Regions from separate parts of the Arthrobacter sp. Z1-15 genome, predicted to be linked through region 1. Evidence: riboswitches for the same ligand, from Rfam matches in the RefSeq annotation. Region 1 holds a riboswitch; the other holds the start of a gene.

The links. Region 1 has a riboswitch for S-adenosylmethionine ahead of M1D40_RS15640 (hypothetical protein). Riboswitches for the same ligand answer to the same signal wherever they lie in the genome.
Region 2: linked by a shared signal. The riboswitch ahead of M1D40_RS03500 (ABC transporter substrate-binding protein) and the one ahead of M1D40_RS15640 (hypothetical protein) in region 1 are both predicted to bind S-adenosylmethionine.

Annotation. Positions count from the first base shown of each region.
Region 1 is NZ_CP096454.1:3,374,241-3,384,412, forward strand. Features, by position in the region: gene M1D40_RS15620 (alpha/beta fold hydrolase) at 1-673, shown strand, start outside; gene M1D40_RS15625 (ATP-dependent DNA ligase) at 705-1,784, opposite strand; gene M1D40_RS15630 (RBBP9/YdeN family alpha/beta hydrolase) at 1,795-2,346, opposite strand; gene M1D40_RS15635 (LLM class flavin-dependent oxidoreductase) at 2,414-3,433, shown strand; SAM riboswitch class IV at 3,509-3,645, shown strand; gene M1D40_RS15640 (hypothetical protein) at 3,661-4,044, shown strand; gene M1D40_RS15645 (tyrosine-protein phosphatase) at 4,001-4,735, opposite strand; gene M1D40_RS15650 (GyrI-like domain-containing protein) at 4,993-5,151, shown strand; gene M1D40_RS15655 (3-hydroxyacyl-CoA dehydrogenase family protein) at 5,153-6,001, opposite strand; gene M1D40_RS15660 (enoyl-CoA hydratase/isomerase family protein) at 6,001-6,756, opposite strand; gene M1D40_RS15665 (thiolase family protein) at 6,757-7,968, opposite strand; gene M1D40_RS15670 (VOC family protein) at 8,179-8,616, shown strand; gene M1D40_RS15675 (CPBP family intramembrane glutamic endopeptidase) at 8,748-9,482, opposite strand; gene M1D40_RS15680 (NAD(P)H-hydrate dehydratase) at 9,484-10,172, opposite strand, start outside.
Region 2 is NZ_CP096454.1:744,290-754,461, forward strand. Features, by position in the region: gene M1D40_RS03480 (acyl-CoA dehydrogenase family protein) at 1-884, opposite strand, end outside; gene M1D40_RS03485 (ABC transporter ATP-binding protein) at 935-2,677, opposite strand; gene M1D40_RS03490 (ABC transporter permease) at 2,692-3,576, opposite strand; gene M1D40_RS03495 (ABC transporter permease) at 3,600-4,559, opposite strand; gene M1D40_RS03500 (ABC transporter substrate-binding protein) at 4,562-6,256, opposite strand; SAM riboswitch class I at 6,350-6,438, opposite strand; gene M1D40_RS03505 (hypothetical protein) at 6,568-7,080, opposite strand; gene M1D40_RS03510 (hypothetical protein) at 7,860-8,246, opposite strand; gene M1D40_RS03515 (excalibur calcium-binding domain-containing protein) at 8,227-8,604, shown strand; gene M1D40_RS03520 (hypothetical protein) at 8,906-10,172, shown strand, end outside.

The sequences.
Region 1 (10,172 bases):
GGCGTGGGATGAAGTCCTTGATCATCTGACTGCCAGCCACTCAGTCGCCGTGACACTGCCCGGACTCGACGGCGACGATCCGCACCGTGCGGCTAAGACTCTCGATGACCAGGTTGCAGCGGTCCTGGAAGTCTTCGCCCGGCTCGGGGTCTCCGAAGGCCAGCCCGCGGTCATCGTCGCCCACAGCGGGGCGAACTTCCCCGTCAGCCTTGTCCTTGACCGGCACCCGGGGCTTGTTCAACGGGTAGTGTGGGTTGACTCGGGCCCGGTGTCGGCGGGCAGCGCCTTTGCCCCGGACTTCCCCGACGGGGTGGAGGGGCTTCCGCTGCCGTCCTTCGACGTCCTCGCACAGCAGGCGAGCCTCGAAGGCTTGAGCGCAGAGGCCCTCGAGCGATTCCGCGCCCGGGCCGTGCCTCAGCCCGGCCCTGTGCTTCGCCAGCCAGTCGAGCTCATGAACGATGCCCGCCGCAAGGTCCGCACCACCCTGGTCTGCTGCTCAATCCCGGGCGCGCAGGTGATGGAGCTGGCCCGCGCAGGCCATGCCGTGTTTGCCGAAGTCACCAACATCGAGCACCTCGACGTCGTCGACCTCCCGACGGGGCACTGGCCCATGTGGAGCCGCCCGCGCGACCTCGCCGAGGCCATACAAACAGCGGCTTCCCGGCTCAGCTGAACAGCACGCACACCGCGCGGGGCAAGTACGCCTAGGCGTCGGCGGGAACCGTCAGCACCTCGGCCAGGTCGAATTTCACCGGTTCCTCGAGCTGGCCGTAGGTGCAGGACTCGGGAGTGCGGTCCGGACGCCAGCGCAGGAACTGGGCGGTATGACGGAAGCGTTCGCCTTCCATGTGGTCGTACTTGACCTCCACCACGCGTTCGGGCCGCAGCGGCACAAAGGACAGGTCCTTGTTCCCGCTCCAGCGGCTGCCCTCCGAGTTCCGCGGCGTCCGGGTTCCGGCGTCCTGCTTGTCCGCCGTCCAGGGGTGGTCCGCGGAGTCGCTGATCAGCGGCTGGAGTTCGGAGAACAGCTCCTTCCGCCGGGCCATCGTGAAGGCTCCCGCGACGCCCACGTTGGTGAGTTCGCCGTCGTCGTTATAGATTCCCAGCAGCAGCGAGCCCACCGCATCCGGCCCGCTCTTATGCACCCGGTAGCCGGCCAGCACGCAGTCCGCAGTCCGCTCGTGCTTGAACTTGGCCATGGTCCGCTTGCCGGGCTGATAGGGATCGTTCAGCGGCTTGGCCACGATGCCGTCCAGTCCGGCGCCCTCAAACTCGCCGAACCAGCGCTGCGCGGTCTCCGGATCGGTGGTGGCAGCCGTCAGGTACACCGGCGCCTTCGCTTCCGCCAGAGCCTCTTCCAGCGCTGCCCGGCGTTCGGCGTACGGCCGCTCAAGGTAACTGGTGTCATCCAGTGCCAGCAGGTCAAAGGCGGCGAAGGCCGCCGGGGTCTGCTCTGCGAGGAGCTTCACCCGGCTGGCCGCGGGATGGATGCGCTGCTGCAGCACTTCAAAATCCAGCCGTTCACCGGAGGCGCTGATCAGGATAATTTCGCCGTCCACCACGCAGCGCTCCGGCAGGTTGTCCTTCAATGCCTGAACGAGTTCGGGAAAGTAGCGGGTCATCGGTTTTTCATTGCGGCTGCCGATCTCCAGATCATCTCCGTCCCGGAAGATGATGGAGCGGAAGCCGTCCCACTTCGGCTCGTAGGAGTACTCCCCCTCGGGCAGGGCGGTGACGGCTTTGGCCAGCATGGGGGCCACGGGCGGCAGGTCCGGAAGTTTCATGGGCCCATTCTTACCCGGAGAAGACGGCCGTGCCCAGACCCGCAGCGAACGCGGTGAGCAGGTCCCGCCCCTGCTGCCAGTCCCCTATCCCGCTCTCATCATTGATGTGGGCCAAAGCCCCGGCATCCACCAGAGGCACACCCCACGCACCGGCCAGAAGCCGTGCTCCCGGCAGGGTGCAGTACGGATCATTTTCACTCGCCACCAGGAGCCCCGGCACCGGAAGCGGCTGAAGCCTCGGGTCCCGGAAGGAGCCTGCGGTGTCGGGAAACGCCGGTTCGGCCGGGTCCGGCGGCGCCACCAGGAGCACGCCCCGGGCCCCGCCGGGATTGCGCAGCAGCCATTCGGCGGACGCCAGACACCCCAGGCTGTGAGCCACCAGGATGGTGTCGCCTTCGCGGCTGCCGGCGGCGTCGTCGAGCGCGTCCAGCCAGTTTTCCAGGTTCGGGTCATCCCACGACGACGGCGAAATCCGGGACATCTCCGGCCCGCCGTCCTGCCACAGGCTCTGCCAGTGCGCGTTGTTGGATCCGCCGATCCCGGGAACCATGGTCAGGTGCATGCGTTTGCCTCGCTTCTGGGGAATTATCCGGGGAATATCTCTGCGAAAACCGGCGCTGTGCCTGAACATGAAGAACATCGGTTTCCTGTCCTTTGGACATTACCGGGATGTAGAAGGATCTTTCGTGCGCACAGCCCGGGACGCCCTGCTGCAGACTATCGATCTGGCGGTCGCAGCGGAGGAACTGGGCGTGAACGGAGCCTACCTGCGGGTGCACCATTTCGCCCCGCAGTTCGCCGCGCCGTTCCCGCTGCTCTCCGCCATGGCCGCACGCACCAGCACGCTGGAACTGGGCACCGCAGTGATCGACATGCGCTATGAAAACCCCCTCTACATGGCTGAGGAAGCAGCTGCGGCGGACCTGATCAGCGGCGGACGGCTGCAGCTGGGCCTGAGCCGGGGATCACCCGAGCCGGCCCTGCGCGGCTACGAGGCGTTCGGATATGTTCCGGCCGACGGCAGCACCGACGCCGATGAAGCGCGCAAACACACCCTCGTGTTCCGCGCAGCCATCGCCGGCGCCGGGCTGGCGGCAGCCGATCCGGTCATGACCGGCACCTCCGGAACCCTTGCCGTAGAGCCGCAGTCCCCCGGACTCAGCAACCGGATCTGGTGGGGTTCCGGCACCCGCGCCACGGCCAAATGGACCGGACAGCAGGGCATGAACCTGATGAGCTCCACCCTGCTGACCGAGGACACCGGCGTGCCCTTCGACCAGCTGCAGGCCGAGCAAATAGCGCTGTTCCGCTCCGCCTGGGCCGATTCCGGACACGAGGGCACACCCCGGGTCTCCGTGAGCCGCAGCGTCATTCCGCTGGTCACCGATGAGGACCGGCGGTACTTTGGCCTGCGCGCCCTGGCCGACACCCGCGACCAGGTGGGAACGCTGGACGGCGGTTTGGCCCGCTTCGGCAAGAGCTACATCGGCGAACCGGATGTGATCGCTGAACAGCTCGCCGCGGATGCCGCGGTGCAGGACGCGGACACGGTCCTGGTCACCGTGCCCAATCAACTGGGCGTGGAGTACAACACGCAGCTGCTGGAAAACATCGTGAAGCATGTGGCTCCGGCAGCCGGCTGGCGCTGACTCCCCGCCATGGATGCAGAACGCACGACGGCGGACGGTTCCCAGTGTCGGCGGCGTGCGCTAGTGTTGTGTCAGCTTCACGAGAGGTGGCCGACGGCCGGACAAGTTCCGGCCGGAAAAGCTCCGACTGGCCTCACACCAACCCCACTGTTCGGCGGGTGGTTCGGATGACGAAGCGGTCTGCCGCCGCCCGGCGCAGGCAAGGACAAACCGTAAAGGAAAACACTGTGAGCATTTCCAGTGACGCCCGCTGCACCAGTTTCAAGCCCGGCCACAACGTTCATCTCATCCATGCCAAACTGCTGGCCGGCTTCGATGACTGGGTGGACGCGCAGGCGTACGTTGATCTCGACCTGGACCTGATCCAGCTGGTGGTGGACGGTCAGCAGCAGCTGATGTGGTTCCACGACCTGCCGGCCCTGGCGCAGGCCCTGGCCGGTTCGGACGGGCAGGCGCAGTGGTGCGCACGGCATTCGTCGCTGCTGGTTCCCGGCGGCTTCGTCACTGCGGCCAAGCGTTCTTTTTTCTACTTGGCGACGCCGGAAAGGGTGCTTCCCTGTAACCGGGTCAGCGCAGGCGACGCCGAAGCCGCGCGATCTCGTCAAGGCTAAGTCCCGCTGAGAGCAGGTACTGTTCCGCGTCAAAACCGTCCAGGGCGCGGAGCAGTTCCTTCCGGCTGTCGGCCGCCCGCTCCCGGAGCTGGTCCTCGGTGAGCGGTTTTTCCCGCGGGTGCAGCTGGGTGGCGTGGAAGGCGTTGATGCCGCGGACCGCCTGCTCGTAGTCCTCGGCAATGGCTTCGGGTTCCGCACCGGCCAGCGCCAGCGCCAGCATGGCGATCAGGCCGGTGCGGTCCCGGCCGGCGGAACAATGCATGACGACGGCACCGTCGCGGGCCTCGGCTACGGCACGCATGACGGCGGCGATCTTCTGCGGCCAGCGGCGCAGGTTTTCCCGGTAGAAGCGCGGCGAGTCCATGTAGGGGCCGGTCAAGGCGGTGAACTCCGGATCCCTCGCCTCCTGGGTGGGCCGGTTCAGGAACACAATGTCCCGGGCCGCCGACGGCGCCACCTCCGGATCGGTACCCCGGCGGCCGATCTCGGAGTCGTTGCGCAGGTCGACGACGGTGCGCACGCCGTCGTCGTATGCCTGCCGCCAGCCGTTCTCCGTCAGCCATTCCGAGCGGCCCATCCGGAAAATCCGGCCCGGCGCCACCTTCCCGCCGCCGGCAAGGGGAATGCCGCCGAGGTCGCGGGCATTGGCGGCGCCCTCCCACTCCACGCCGCGGTCAGTGCGGTTGTCCATGCTTCCACCCTAGGCCGAGTCCGGCGGGGATGCTTCCACTGGGTCGGAGGCGTGAGGTGTGTCCGGCGCGAGGTCGAGGAGGAACAGCGCACGGCTGCCCTAGGCTCATCGGTGTGGAATGCAGGCTCCCCTCATCGAAAAGGAACGTGCCATGTCACCGATCGAAGTTGTCCAGAAATCCCTTCCCGCCGTTCGTCTTGCCGCCCGCACCGCGGTGGTGTCCGACCAGCCCGCTCTGCGGGGTGCATCTCGGGGCCATGGACCGCATCGCCGAGAGCTGGCAGGCTCTCCACGCCGAGATTATTGCCCGCGGATTTGCGCCTTCCGGTCCCTGCCGGGAGCTGTACATGCGTGCGGTGTCCGAGGACCAGTCGGATTGGGTGACCGAACTGCAGCAGCCGGTCACCCGCGCCTGACTCACTGCCAGTCGAAGAAGCCCCTGCCGGATTTTCGGCCGAGCTCGCCGCGGGCCACTTTGTCCCTCAGGATCTGCGGCGGCTCGAACCGGGGCCCCAGCGTGGAGGCCAGGTACTCGGCAATGCCCAGCCGGACGTCCAGGCCCACTATGTCGGTGGTCCGCAGCGGGCCGGTGGGGTGCTTGTAGCCCAGCACCATGGCGGCGTCGATGTCCTCGGCCGACGCGACGCCGTCCTCCACCATCCGCATGGCCTCCAGGGCTATGGCCACTCCGAGCCGCGAGCTGGCAAAGCCGGGGGCATCCTGAACGACGACGGGTGTTTTCCCCAGGTCCTGCACCCAGGTCCGGGCGGTGTCGGCCAGCTCCGCGGAGGTCTGCGGCCCGAGCACCACCTCGATCAGTTCGGAGGCCGGCACCGGGTTGAAGAAGTGCAGGCCGCAGAAGCGGTCCGGGCGCTCGAGTTTTCCGGCCAGTTCGGCGATGGACAGCGAGGAGGTATTGGAGGCCAGCCAGGCGCCGGGAGCCAGCTGTTCCTCCACGGCGGCCAGGGCTGCGGCCTTGAGGCTGAAGTCCTCGGGCACGGCCTCGACCACGAGTCCGCAGCGGGCGAAGTCGGCGTAGTCGGTGGAGACGGAGAGGCGGGCGGTAAGGTCCTCGAGGGATTCGGTAACCGTTCCCCGCTCCACGCTTTTGGCCAGGTTGGCGGCAACCCGGTCGTAGGCGGCGGAGGCGGCGTCATCGTCGCGCTCCACCACCACCACACCGGCCCCCGCCGTGCAGAAGGCGTGGGCGATGCCCGCGCCCATCCGTCCGCCGCCGAGAACTCCTACCGTGGAGGGAACTGCCATTATTTTTTCTTCCTCTCGAGGAATGCTGCCATGCGGTCGAATTTGGCCTCGGATTCGAACAGAATCCCCTGGGCCAGGGTGTCAATAACGGGGTGGGCCTCTGCCGGAGCCGCAAACACGGCCTTTGTAATCCGTACCGCCAGCGGGTCCTGGCGGGCAATGCGGTCGGCCAGGGCGTGGGCGGCGTTGAGCAGCTGCTCGGGGTCCGCCAGCTCGGTGACCAGGCGCACTGCCAGTGCCTCGTCGCCGGTGAGGATCCGCCCGGCGAGGAGGATTTCCTTGGCCAGCGGCTCCCCCACGAGCTCCTTAAGCCGCCAGGTGGCGCCGGCGGCGGCCAGAATGCCGAGGGAGGTTTCCGGGTTGCCGATCTTCAGCCGCGGGGTGCCGATGCGGAAGTCGGCGGCGAAGGCCAGTTCCGCTCCCCCGCCCAGGGCATAGCCGTCCAGGGCTGCGATGACGGGCATCGGCAGCTTGGCGATCCGGGCAAAAACGCTGGAGTTGATGCCGCGCAGGGCGTCGTCGCGGCGGCGTTCACGGAGCTGGGCGATGTCCGCTCCGGAGGCAAACACGCCGCTGCTGCCGGCCAGGATCAGGATCCGGGGGTTTTCCTCCAGCTCCGCGCACAGCTGGTGCAGCTCATCGACCATGGCCTGGTCGATGGCGTTGCGGACCTCGGGCCGGTTCAGGACGGCGGTGATCCGCCCTTCGCCCTCGGTGACCTGCAGCGTGGTGAACGACCTGTAGTCAGCGCCCACTTAGACGGCCTCGATGAGCATGGCCGTACCCTGGCCCACGCCTACGCACATGGTGGCGATGCCGCGGGAAGCGCCCTCGCGTTCCATCCGGTTCAGCAGCGTGATGGCAATCCGTGAGCCGGATGAGCCGAGCGGATGGCCCAGGGCAATAGCACCGCCGTCGTTGTTCACGATGTCCTCGTTCACGCCGAGCCGGCGGATGCAGGCCAGTGACTGGGTGGCGAAGGCTTCGTTCAGTTCAAAAGCCCCGACGTCGGCGAGCTTTACGCCGCTGCGGGCGAGCACCTTCTGAGTGGCCGGGACGGGGCCGATGCCCATGATTTCCGGCGGAACTCCGGCGGAAGCGCCGTCGACAATCCGGGCACGGGCGGTGAGTCCGTATTCGCGGATGGCCCGCTCCGAAGCGACGATGACAGCGGATGCTCCGTCATTCAGCGAACTGGCGTTTCCGGCGGTGACGATGCCGCCCGGCTTGACCACCGGACGCAGCTTGGCCAGGACCTCGGCGGTGGTGCCCTCGCGCGGGCCCTCGTCGGCGTCCACCACGGTGTCGCCCTTGCGGCCGGGAACCGTGACCGGAACAATTTCATCCTTGAAGCGCCCGGCAGCGATGGCGGCGATGGCGTTCTCGTGCGAGCGGACGGCGAAGGCGTCGGCGTCTTCGCGGGAAATGCCGTCCACCGCGGCGAGTTCCTCCGCGGTTTCCGGCATCGAGTAGGTCATCTTGCCGTCGCGAGAGAGCTCTCCCGAGGTGAAGCGTTCATTGACGAAGCGCCAGCCGATGGAGGTGTCGAAGGTATCCCCCGGCTTGGCGAAGGCCTTGGTGGGCTTCTCAGTGACCCAGGGGGCACGGCTCATGGACTCGGTGCCGCCGGCAATGACGATGTCCGCGGCACCGGACTTGATCATGTGCGAGGCCATGATGATCGCGGAGAGGCCCGAGGCGCACAGCCGGTTCACGGTAATGCCGGGAACGTCCGAGGGGAAGCCCGCCAGCAGGGCAGCCATGCGCGCAACGTTGCGGTTCTCCTCGCCGGCACCGTTGGCGTTGCCCAGGATCACTTCGTCGACGACGGCGGGGTCCAGTCCCTCGCGGGCCACCAGTTCCTGCAGCGTCAGTGCTGCGAGGTCATCGGGACGGACGCTTGAGAGCCCGCCGCCGTAGCGGCCTACCGGAGTCCGTACTCCGCCCACGAGAAATGCTTCAGCCATGTCCGTCTGCTCCCACCGTCTGTGTTGCTGTGTTGCCTGCTGTGTGTGCAAGGCGCGCCAATTACTGAACGTTCGTTCTGTAAACAATCTCATGTTGGCGCACTCCGGTCAATGTCTGCGCAGGGAGACACCGTAACAAGCTGCCCCTGCGGACAGCAGCTGACCGCAGTACCGGGCCGCCGAAGGGTTCCCTCTGGTTAGCTCCTGATCATGACCTTCAATATTCAGATTTGTGTTGACTGCGCGGATGCCCATTCCCAGGCTGACTGGTGGGCCGAAACCCTGGGCTGGGTCCTTGAACCCCTGGACCAGGCGTTCATTGATTCGCTGCTGGAACAGGGAGCCATCGGTCCGGACGATGTGGTCGAACACAACGGGCAGCGCAGATGGCGCGACGGTGCCGCCATCTGCCGGGAGAGCGAAGCGCACTCCCCCGAACGCCTGCGCATCCTGTTCCAGCCCGTGCCCGAACCGAAGACGGCGAAGGACCGCATCCATCTGGACATCCACCTCAACGGGGCTGACAAGGACGCGAAGCGCGCGGAACTGGAGGCACGGGGCGCCACCTTCCTTTACGCGGCCGAGCAGGGCCCGTCCTCCTGGTACACCATGGCGGATCCCGAGGGCAACGAATTCTGCATTGCCTAGCATGACGCAGTGCCTGGGGGCGGGCCTGGGGTACGGGCCTGGGGCACAGGCCTGGGGTACAGGCCTGGGGGCCAGACACGGGGGCACACATGGTTGGGACGCGCGGTTCCCGCGACCGGCAGGGAGTTCGGTTACTGGAGCAGCTCGGCCGGAATGGCGTAGGTCAGCAGGACGGCTAGGAGGTTCTTCGCGGCATGGACGCCGTAGGAGAGCATGAAGTTGTTCCCCGCCCAGACGTATAGCCCCACCAGCACCGCTCCCATCACCAGGTACGGAAGCAGCACGGGAAGCGCCAAGGCTTCTTTGCCCGCAAGGTGGATCCCGGCAAACAGCACTATGGAGATCAGGCAGCAGATCCAGATGTTGAGGTATTTGCTGAGCTTGCCGATCAGCAGGTGGCGGAAGATGTACTCCTCCACAAACGGCGCAATGACCACGAGCAGGGGAATGATCAGCAGCGGCGGCAGGGAGACAACCAGCCCCTGGACGGCTTCCTGGTTGACTGCTGTTTCCGGCGGCCCGGTCACGAGCCCGGCAATGACGCTGAGCAGCAGCATTGCGAAGACACCGCCGGGAATGATCGCCAGGGTCAGCCACGGGCGGGTGGCCAGGATCCGGGTTTCCCGCACCGCGTACCGCCAGGACGCCCAGGCAGCCAGCGCCCCGGCACTGAGGTAGAACGCCAGGTTCACCGCGTAGCCGGCCAGCACCGGATCGGGAATCAGCCGGGTCAGGCCCGGGATGCCCAGCCCGGGCGCATAGCTGAAAATGAGGACAAACAGGACGTAGAAACCGGCGGCAATACCGTCCCGGCGCGTGAACCTGTAGGGCAGCGGCGCAATAGCCGGCCGGTGCTGGTTCGCCACCCTAGACCGTCAGTTCAGCCATGACGCGGGGCATGGCTTCGAGCAGTTCCCCGGCCAGGAAACTCAGCGGCCCCTGGGCCGCGGAGAGCCGGTCACCGGCGGTGGAGTGCAGGTAGGTGCCCCAGCATCCGGCCTGCTCGGGTGAGGCCCGGCGGGCCAGGAAACCGCTGATGGCACCGGCGAGCACGTCGCCGGAGCCGGAGGTTCCCAATCCGGAGTTGCCGGCCGGAATCTCCCAGCGGCGGCCGTCCGGAGCGGCCACCACCCCGTGCAGGGCCACTACGGCCTGGTATTTGGCGGCGATGTCGACCGCTGCCTGCTCGGTCTCGAGGTCCGCCTCCGGGTCCGCGTCCAGCAGCCGGGCTGCTTCCTTCCGGTTCGGGGTCAGGACCAGTCGCCCGGCCCAGCGTTCGTAAACCTCCGGCAGCCCGCCCAGCACTCCCAGTGCATAGGCATCCAGGACGACGGCGGCGGAATCGTTCAGGAGCGGGCCTATCCCGCGCAGCAGCTCCTCGGTTTGTCCGGCGTCGTCCAGCCCTGGTCCGAGCAGCAGCACATCCGTGGTTTCCAGGTCCGGGGCCAGCACCTTCGCGGCTCGGCCGCCGGAGATCTCGCCGTCGTCTTCGGGCAGGGCGACAGAGCCTGATTCCGGCACCGCCACTGACACGGCAATCGCGGCGGACTCCGTGA
Region 2 (10,172 bases), 1.3 Mb from region 1:
TCCTGAATAATCGGATCGTGGCGGAACAGCTCCCCGGAGCCGGTGTTGAAGGTGCGGGTGCGGGACTGCACCAGGTCCGCGGCATCGCGCAGGGCCGCCCGACCGATCCCGGCGAGGACAGCCAGGAGGAAGAGCTGGAAAAAGGCGGGCTCCAGGGTGCTGGTGACCTGGCGCTGCAGGATGTTTCCGGCGTCCACCGGCACGTCGTCAAACACGGCGGTGCCGGTGCCGGTGAGCGGCTGGCCGAATCCGTCCCAGTCATCCGCGATGCTCACTTCCGGGGCGTCGGCGGGCACGACGGCGTACTGCCGTCCCTCCACACCGGCCGTGCTGGCCATGACCACCACCCAGTCCGCGAAGATGCTGCCGGTGGTGTAGTACTTTTCCCCGTGCAGCAGCCACCGGCCGTCCTCCTGCCGCAGCGTGGTGGAAGTGGTGCCCAGAACGTTGCCGGAGCGCTCGGTGGCGGCGTTGCCGAAGATCTGCCCGGCCAGGATCCGCGGAAACCAGAGCTCCCGGAAGGCGGCCGGCTGCAGGGCGGCGGTCTCGCCGAACGCGAAGTGGGAGCGCAGCAGGTGCGCCACATTCGAGTCCGCTGCGGCGAGTTCGATCAGCAGCCGGAACAGGTGTTCGGCGCTGACCGGGTCTCCGCCGTGCTCGGCCGGCACACGCAGCGCCGTGAAGCCGGAGTCCTTGAGCCAGCCCACCTGCTCGAACGGCAGGGTCCGGGACTGCTCGCGGTCCAGGGCTCCGGCGGCAATGCGGTCAAAGACCGGACGGAACCGGGCGGCGAGGTTCGCGTACCGGGCCTCGCCGGTGACGGGACGGGCGGCGGGACGGGTGTCGGTTCGGCGGTTCAGGGGAAGGCTGGTGGTGCTGGTCATGCGGTTCCTTTCGGAAGGGAAGAGTGCAGGAAGAAGGAAGGGGAAACTGTTCAGACCCGGGAAGGAGCAGGATTTAGGGAAGGGGCCAGATCCCGGGATGCGGCGAGGTCGCGGAGCCGGTGGCCGGGGTTGGCAGCGAGGAGGCGCCGGGTGTACTCGCTGGCCGGATTGGCGAAGATCGCCGCTGTGGTCCCGGTTTCGACCAGCTGCCCGCGGTGCATGACGCCGACGTCGTCGGAGACCTGTTCCACCACGTGCAGGTCATGGGAAATGAACAGGTAGGACAGGCCGAGCTCCTCCTGCAATGACTTCAGCAGCTCCAGGACCTGCGCCTGGGTCAGGACATCCAGGGCGCTCAGGGCCTCGTCGAGGACGAGCGTCCGGGCACCCGGTGCCAGCGCGCGGGCGATGGCCACCCGCTGCCGCTGGCCGCCGGACAGCTCCATCGGCCGGCTCCGTCCCAGGCGGGCGGGCAGATTGACCTGCTCCAGCAGCTCGGCCACCCGCGCCTTCTGCTCGGCCTTGGTCCCAATCCGGTAGCTGCGCAGCGGTTCGCCGATGATGTCCGCGACGCTCAGCCGCGGATCCAGCGCGGTGTCCGGATTCTGGTAGACCAGCTGCAGGCTGCGCCAGAGTTCCCGCCGTGCTTTTCCCGCGGTGGCGGTGACGTCCTCGCCGGCAATCCGGACGGTGCCGCCGGTGGGATCCAGCAGCCGCAGGATCAGCCGGGCGGTGGTGGATTTGCCGGAGCCGGATTCCCCGACGAGCGCGAAGGTGGTGCCGGCGCGGACCGCAAAGGACACTCCGTCCACGGCCCGGCGTTCAGTGCCGGTGCGGGAAAAGACTTTGGTCAGGTTGTGGACTTCCAGCGCCGGAATGCCGGACGACGACGGCGGCCGGACGGGCGGTTCGTCTGCGCGGTGTCCGGGGGAGGCCCCCGCGAGCAGCTGCACGGTGTACGGGTCCTCGGGCCTAGTCAGGATGTCCAGCACCGGGCGGTCCTCGCGGATGCGGCCGCTGTTCATCACGACCACCCGCGAGGCGTAATCGGTGGCGACGGCCAGGTCATGCGTGACAAAGAGGACGGCGGTTCCGTAGGTGGTGGCCAGCCGCCCAAAGACCTCCAGCACGCGGCTTTGCACCGTGACGTCCAGGGCCGAGGTCGGTTCGTCGGCAATGAGCAGGTCCGGCTGCAGGGCGAAGGCGATGGCGATGAGGACCCGCTGCTTCAGCCCGCCGGAGAGTTCATGCGGATACTGGCGCATGCGTTCTTCCGGGCGGTCGATGCCGACGAGTTCCAGCAGCCGGATAACCTCCCCGCGCAGTTCCGCCCGGGTGAGCCGTTTTCCGCGGGGTACGGCCTCGGGGTGCAGGCGGAAGATCTCGGCAACCTGGGAGCCGATCGTTTTCACCGGGTCCAGGGAGGCTCCGGGATCCTGGGGAACCAGGCCGATCCGGCGGCCGCGCAGCCGCCGGAAGCCGCCGTCGGCAAGTCCGGTCAGGTCCTGGCCGTCGAGGGTGATGGTCCCGGCGGTGATGCGCCCGGTATCCGGTAGCAGCCCGATGATGGCCTTGGCCAGAGTGGATTTTCCGGACCCGGATTCGCCGACGATTGCGACCACTTCGCCGCGGTTCACCTCGAGGTCGACGCCGGCAGCCGCAGGGGCGGCAGCGTTGCCGGAGCGGGAAAGGGCGCGGCCGTACTCGATGGTCAGGCCGCGCACCGAGAGCAGGGACCGCGCAGGAGAGTCAGCGGCGGACGGGAGGGAAGATGGTCCTGTGGAGGAGTTCATGCGGGATTCCTTTCTCAGAACCGGAAGCTCTTGAGCAGCTGCCGGCCGAGGGCGGCCAGCAGGACCACGGCGGCGACAATGACGAGGCCGGGCAGGGTGGTCATCCACCAGGCGGTGCCCAGATACTGGCGGCCCTCGGCAATCAGCAGCCCCCATTCAGGCTCGGGCGGAGGTGCGCCGAAGCCGAGGAAGCCCAGCGACGAGACCACGAGGATGGCTGCACCCAAATCCACGGCGACGAGTGAGAGCACCGGGCCGGCGGCGTTGGGCAGCAGGTGCCGGCGCAGCACAGTCCAGTAGGTGCCGCCGGTGAGGAAGGCAGCCTCGACAAACTCCAGGTTCCGCACCCGCAGGACCTCGGCCCGGACCACCCGGGCGAAGGAGGCGATGGCGGCGATGCCCACTCCAAGGCCCAGGGACACCGGGCCCGGGGCGGACGCCGTGACGATGATCAGCGCGATCAGGAAGCCCGGAACGGCGAGCAGGACATCGACCAGACGCATGGTGACGGCGTCAGCGGCGCGTCCGCCGGTGGCAGCGAGGACTCCGATTCCGGTTCCGGCCACGAGTCCGATCAGCACGGCCAGGCCGGCGGTCAGGAAGGTCTGCGACGTTCCGTGCACCACGCGGGCAAACACGTCCCGGCCCAGGTGGTCGGTGCCGAACCAGTGCTCGAAAGTGGGGGCCTGGAACTTCTCCTGCGGGATCCCGCTGATCGGATCCTGTCCGGTGAAGAGCCCGGGAAAGAGCGCCGCAGCGGCGATCAGCAGCACCGGCAGCAGGGTCAGGGCGAGGGCGGGACGGAAGCCCGGCCGCCGTCGTCGTGCCGGTGCGGCGGGCGGGTCTGTTGCACCGGGCGCAACGTCGCCGGGTGCTGCGGAAGGGGAAAGCAAAGTCATGGGAAGTCCTCGGGAGAGCGGTGTCAGGAGGCCAAAGCGGGGGCTGAACCCTGCCTGGCGTCTTTGAGGATGCGCGGATCCAGCAGGGGATGCAGCAGATCCACGAGGAGGTTGACGGCCACAAACACCGTGGCCGTGAGCAGCACCAGGCCCTGGACCAGGGGCACGTCCTGGGTGGTGACCGCTTGCAGGACCACCGAGCCGAGGCCGGCGCGGGCAAACACGGTTTCAGTGATGACGGATCCGGCGAACAGCGTGCCCACGGTGATGCCCAGGATGGACAGGGCGGGTCCGGCGGCGTTCTGAAGCGCGTGCCGGCAGAAGATCCAGGCCGGAGAAGCGCCTTTGGCCCGGAGCACGTCAATGAACGGCTGCCGGTAAACCTGCTCCACGCTCTTGAGCAGCACCTGCGCCATGGGCGCCGAGACATGGACGGCGAGCACGAGCACCGGGACGGCGAGGGACAGGAAGGACCCGTCGGGGAACAGCGACAGCAGGCCCAGCCGGATGGAGAGCAGTTCCAGGAGCACGAGCCCCAGCCAGAACACCGGTACGGCGGAAAACAGCGGCGGCAGGTTCGCCAGGGTCCGCCGCAGCACCGGCCACGGTGCCAGGGTGGCCGCCGCGACCACGGCCAGGGCAATGACGACGGCGGCCGCCAGCGCCGAGCCGGCCAGCGCGAGGGTGGAACCGAGGGCTCCGCCGATGCGCTCGGTCACCGGTTCGCCCGAGGTTAGGGAGTAGCCGACGTCGCCGCCCAGCAGCGCTGCCAGCTGCGCCAGGTACTGGATGAGCAGCGGCTGGTCGTAGCCGTACTGGGCTTTCATGGTGTCGATCGCGGCCTGGTCCACCGCGGAGTCGGAGGTCAGGAAGATGGTGACCGGATCACTGGGCAGCAGCTGCACGGCGAGGAAAATCAGGGTGTAGGCGAGCCAGACCACCAGCAGGGCCTGCCCGATCCGGTGTGCCAGATAGCGGGCCATGCTTAGCCGTCCGCTTTCCAGGCGCTCTGGAAGATGGGCGCCGTGCCGGAGGTGAAGTCAATGTGGGTGTTGCGGTGCGCGCCGTAAACCTGGACTTCGTCCCAGAGGACCAGGGAGAAGGCCTTGTCCACCACGAGCGCCTGCTGTTCCGCCGCCAGGACCTCGTCCCGTTCCGGGCCCGGGGCCGCGGCACGCTCGGCGGCGAACAGGGCGTTCAGCTCCGGGTCCGACGTGTGCGTCATGGTGTTGTTGGCCGGTTCGAAGATGGGACCGAGTCCGCCGTAGATGAACTGGCGGGTGCCGAAGAACTCCACCTTCGGATCGGGCATGGCCGTGGTGAGGAAGGTGTTGTCTCCGGCACGGTTGTTCAGCTGCACGCCGATCTCCCGCCACTGCTGCTCGATCAGTTCGAAGGCCGGTTTGATGACCACTGAGTTGTTGGAGCTGGTGACGGTGACCTCGAGTTTCTCGCCGTCCTTCTCGCGGATGCCGTCGCTGCCTTCCTGCCAGCCGGCGTCGTCCAGCAGCTGCCGGGCTTCCTCCGGGTTGTAGGCCAGGTCAGCGCTCAGGTCCACGAAGCCGGGGGCCTGATGGTTCAGGACCGACGCCGCCAGCGTGTAGCTCTCGGAGAGCACCGTGTCCTTGATGGTCTGCCGGTCGATGCCCGCCTGCAGGGCCTGCCGTACGGCGGGATCGGCCAGCTTTCCGCTGCCGGTCCGCACGGCGGCCATGTTCACCGTGAGGTCCACGCCGTCGGCCGCGAGCACCTGGTTGCCGCTGGATGCCAGCGCCGCCTCGTCCACCGGCTGCAGACCGCGGACCAGATCTACCTGGCCGGACTGCACGGCGCCGGCGCGGTGCGCGACCTCGGGCAGGTATTTGATGACCACCTTGTCCAGGTGGGCCTCGCCCGGGTTCTCCGCCCCGTCCGGAGCCCAGGCGTAGCCGTCCCGCTTGGCGAGCACGACTTCCTCATCGGGCTTTTCGGATTCGTAGACGAAGGGCCCGGAGCCGGAAATGGACGAGATGGCCGACTGCCCGGCCGCGTCCTTCTGCAACGTGGCCGGGGAGACGAGTCCGGCAGTGACGGAGGAGGTGGCGCGCAGGAAGTTGGAGTTCGGGGCGTTCAACGTGACCACCACCTGGTCCGTGCCGGTTACTTCGCTGGTTTGGTAGCCGGCGAAGTCCACGTTCGGCTGGATCTGGGCGGCGGGAAGGCCCAGGCCAAAGCTGTCCAGGTTGGCCTTCACCGCCGCGGCGTCGAGCGGGGTGCCGTCGCTGAACGTGACGCCGGGGCGGATGGTGAAGGTGAATTCGGTGCTGTCGGCGTTGGCCGAGAAGGCCGAGGCGATCCAGGGAACCAGCTCACCCTTCTCCGGGTCAAAGTAGGTCAGCCGGTCCAGCACCGAGTTCAGCACGTTGGACTTCTCGTAAAAGCGCGCGGCCTGGGTCTGCCAGTTGTTGATGGGGGTGACCTCGGCGTACACCAGCGTGCCGCCGTCGACCGGTTCACCGGACGTCCCGGCCGCGGCGTTGGTGCCTGCTGTCTGGGAACCGGATCCGCAGGCAGACAGGGTCAGTGCCGCCGCGGCCAGGAGCGCCGCGACCCGCAGGGGAGTGCGGGAAGCAACCGAGGTGCGGGAGGTGCGGGAGGTGCGGGCCGCAAATATGCGGGGGGATCGGGGGGAGTCGTGCATGGGATCCTCTCGGGTCGCACCGAGGAACACGGCATTCGAGCACGCAGGAGCCGCTGCTGCACAGCTCTGCAGCTCGGGCCCAACGGGGAAGTGAGTCCATCGGTCCTGGCATGAGCACCGGCCCCGAAGGGTGGTTGCTGCGGCGTCAACGAGCCAGGTCTCTCAGCCGCTCTGGATGGGAAATGTCCGGATTCGAGAAGCGGACACCACCATGGAAGCTTGGCGGAGGCCGTCCGGGCAAGAGAATGACGCCGCGTTGCCGCAAACTCCGCAGCGTGACGTCATGCGTCTCTTCCTGCGTCACACAGGTGTCATAAACGTCCGCGGAGCAGGCGGTTCGGCCGGCGCGACGGCGTGCGGCCGGGCTTGGCGGCGGACCGTTCCCCGGGTGCCCGGTAGCGCACGCGCCGGCCGGCGTCGCTGAGCAGCAACACGCCGTCGACCATAGTTTCGCGCAGTTCCATCAGTGCGAACTGGTACCGCTCCGGCGCCCGGGAGGAATCACGGAGGTAGCGGGTGCAGGCTGTGGACATGCGCATCAGCACATCGGTGTTGGCGGAGCCGCTGCGCAGATGGGCGAGGGTTTCGATCATGCGCTCGCGTGCATCCAGCACGGTGGCGCGGCAGCGTTCCTCGTCGCCGGCGCCCTCGATCACCTGCGGTTCGATCGGGGCCAGCGGACGCTTCAGGTGCAGATCCGTGATGAGTGCGTTCAGGGCCGCATTTTCGTCGCGGCGGTCAATGCCTGCCCGGATGCTCCAGCCGGCGGCGGTTCCCAGAACGAGCGCCGCGAGGGCCAGGAGGGACACTGCCAGCCAGTCCATACAAGACCTCCGGAAGAAGCGTTCTTCGACGGTACCCGGCGGGGCTGACCGGAGGACAGGGCTGCGGCCCGTTCCCGGCTTGCGGGCGGGCAGTTAGCGGCTAGCCCTCAGGATCCTGACAACTGCGGCAGCCGAGCCGTAAGCCTTTTCTGGTGATACGGACCCGACATGTCCGCATCGCCGCTGCACCCGCGCTTTTTTCGGACCTAGCGTGAAGTAACCCGAGCGGAGGAGAAGCAGATGGCAATGACGATAGACCTGGCCCGCGCCGTGCACCGCGAACGCTTGGCGGAGGCCGAATCCAGACGCAGGTGGCGGGAGGCGCGGCGCGTGGCCAGAGAACGAGACGCTGCGGCAAGAGACACCGGAGAAAGAGATACCGGAGAGCGAAAGGCAAAGCCGGAGCGGGCCCGCGGGCCCGCGATGGAGTGGCCGGTCTTTACGCTGCGGATCGGGCGTTTCCAACTGGTGGGCTTTCGGACCGTGCGGCTGTAAAACCGTGAGGCTGTAAAACCGTGAGGCCGTAAAACCGTGAGGCTGTAAAACCGTGAGGCTGTAAAACCGTGCGGCTGTAAAAAAGGGCCCTCGGCGGTAGCGGGCACTGCGGCTAGGTTCGGGACTGTATGACGGTCAAACGTCCTGCACAGGCACTGTTACTCTATGGCTGATGCAATTGCATCTAAAAATGTTGCTAACGTCCCGGGGGATCCTTTGCTATTTCGACCTATACAGTCCTGCCCAAAATCGGCCAAGGGCGGCAGATCGGAACAGCATCGGCGTCAGCGGGCTCTCGCGGTTGCCGGCCTGACAGCGGTGGTCCTGGCCGTCGCGGGTTGCGGAACCGAAGAGGCGGAACCTGCTGCGGCTTCCTCCTCCCCGTCCGCAACCAGGAGCGCAACCCCGACTCCGACTCCTTCGGCGACTTCCACGGTCGTCGCCGGTAAGCCGTGCTTCGGAGCCGGTAAGACCGAGACCGTGAGGACCGCGGCCAGCCCCAGCCCGACGCCGTCGTCGTCGGCCTCGGCGTCGCGGGTTCCCACCAAGTCCCCCTCGCCTTCGGCCACCAGCACTCCCACGCCGTCGTTCTCGTCCAGCACATCGGTGGTCTTTGTCTGCACCGAGGACGACGACGGCGCCTTGATCTGGATGGACAAGGACAGTTCCACCCGGATCCTCGCGGACCGGCAGGCGGCAGCGGACCAGAAGGAAGCTGACGAGCGGGCAGCCGCAGAGGCAGCAGAAGCGCAGCGTATCGCCGATGACCAGGCGCTAGCCGATGCCCAGGCTGCTGAGGCCCAGCGCCTGGCCGATGAGCAGGCGGCGCAGCAGTACATTCCCCCGGAGCCTCCCGCCCCGGCTCCGGTGCCGGCCCCCGCGCCTGCCCCGGCTCCTGCACCGCCCGCGCCAGCCTACTACCCGAACTGCACGGCAGCCCGCAACGCCGGAGCGGCGCCGGTTTACATCGGCAGCCCCGGCTACGGCACGCATCTGGACCGGGACGGCGACGGCGTCGGCTGCGAGTAGCGGCCCCTGAGCCGACGGCCGGAGCAGCCGTGGGTGCGGTGAAGGGGCAGGCCAGCCTATTCCTTCACCGCACCTTCCGTCCCCTGATGAACTGCCGCTGCAGGATGAAGCAGCAGATAATTCCGGGAACGGCCGACGGCTTTAATGAGCACAAGGTTAATTAGTGCAAGGCGCTGTAAATTGGCAGCGTTATTGGCAGGGATTTATTCCTGCACCCGCATGCTAGGCTCCTCCCTGTAAGAGTGTTGTTTTATCGGGGGATAGCTACACTCGCATTCCCCTGTTTTTCGGGGGAAAAACTTTGTCCAGTTTCTGCATGTCCTGCGGCGCCAAGCTCCAGCCGGAATGGAAATTCTGCGGTTCATGCCGCGAACCTGTTCCCCGCGATGATGCCGCCCCGAGCGGGCCCGCTGTCCGGGAGACCGGGACCGCAGCGGTCACCGGGCATCAGACGCCCGCCGCCGGTCCCGCCGCCGCCGGTCCCGCCGCCGCCGACACCGCCGACGGATTCAAGAAACCCAGCCGCAGGGTCATCATCAGCGCCGGCGTGCTCCTGACCCTGGCGGCAGCGGGCATTGGCGGCTACTTCTACGTCCAGAACATGCTCCGCGGCGGCGCCGGTTCGGCCGAATCCGCCGCCGAGAAGCTGATCGAGGCCGTGGAGGACAAAGACCTGGTGGGCGTTTTCACCATGGTGCCCCCGCAGGAACGCGATGCCTTGCAGCGTGTCCGGGAAGCCGCCGAAGAGCAGGCCGAAGACCACGGCATCATAGACGCTTTCGCGAAGGTTTCCGACGGCGATTCCGGCGGGGAGAACGGGATGGACCTTTCCCTGGACGGCATCGACATCAGCCTCGGTGGCGCGCAGCCCGCTGTGACGGAAATTGATGAGCACCTGGCCATGGTCAAGTTCAGCAGCGGAGAACTGCGGGTGCAGATTGATCCCGGGCAGACCACAGGTGCCATCCGGAGCGCCTTCGAAGCCGGCGGGGATATGGACGCCGTCGATGAATCCACCCCCTTTGCCTCCATGGGCGTCAACAACTCGGGCCTGACCCTGATGGCCACGGAATCAGACGGGCGCTGGTACATCAGCCCGCTCTACTCCGGCCTGGAATTCTCCCAGCAGTTCACGAGCAGCTCCCGGGGCTACGTCCCGGGTGAGCCGGCGCCGGGCAGCGACAGCCCCGGCGACGCCGCCCGCAACGCCGTTTCAGTGCTTCCGCAGCTGGTCTCCGGCGGCAGCGTCATGCCGCTGGCTCCGTACCTTTCCAGCTATGAGGCCAACGCCCTGTATTACTACGGCGGGCTGATCGACGGTTTCCTGGGCGGTTCCTCCGGCAGCGGCGAGTTCCTCCTGGGCGAAGTGTCCTTCCGCGACGGCGAAAAGGACGGCAACCGGACCAAGGCCGTGATGGAAAAGGTCACGGTGGAAAACGAGTACGGCGACCGGTTCACCCTGACCTCCAACTGCGTCATGGAGGACGGCGAGGAACAGATGTGCTCCAACGGTTCCGGCTACGGACTGCGGTACGGCGGCTCTCCGGAACCGGACGGCCTGGGCCTGC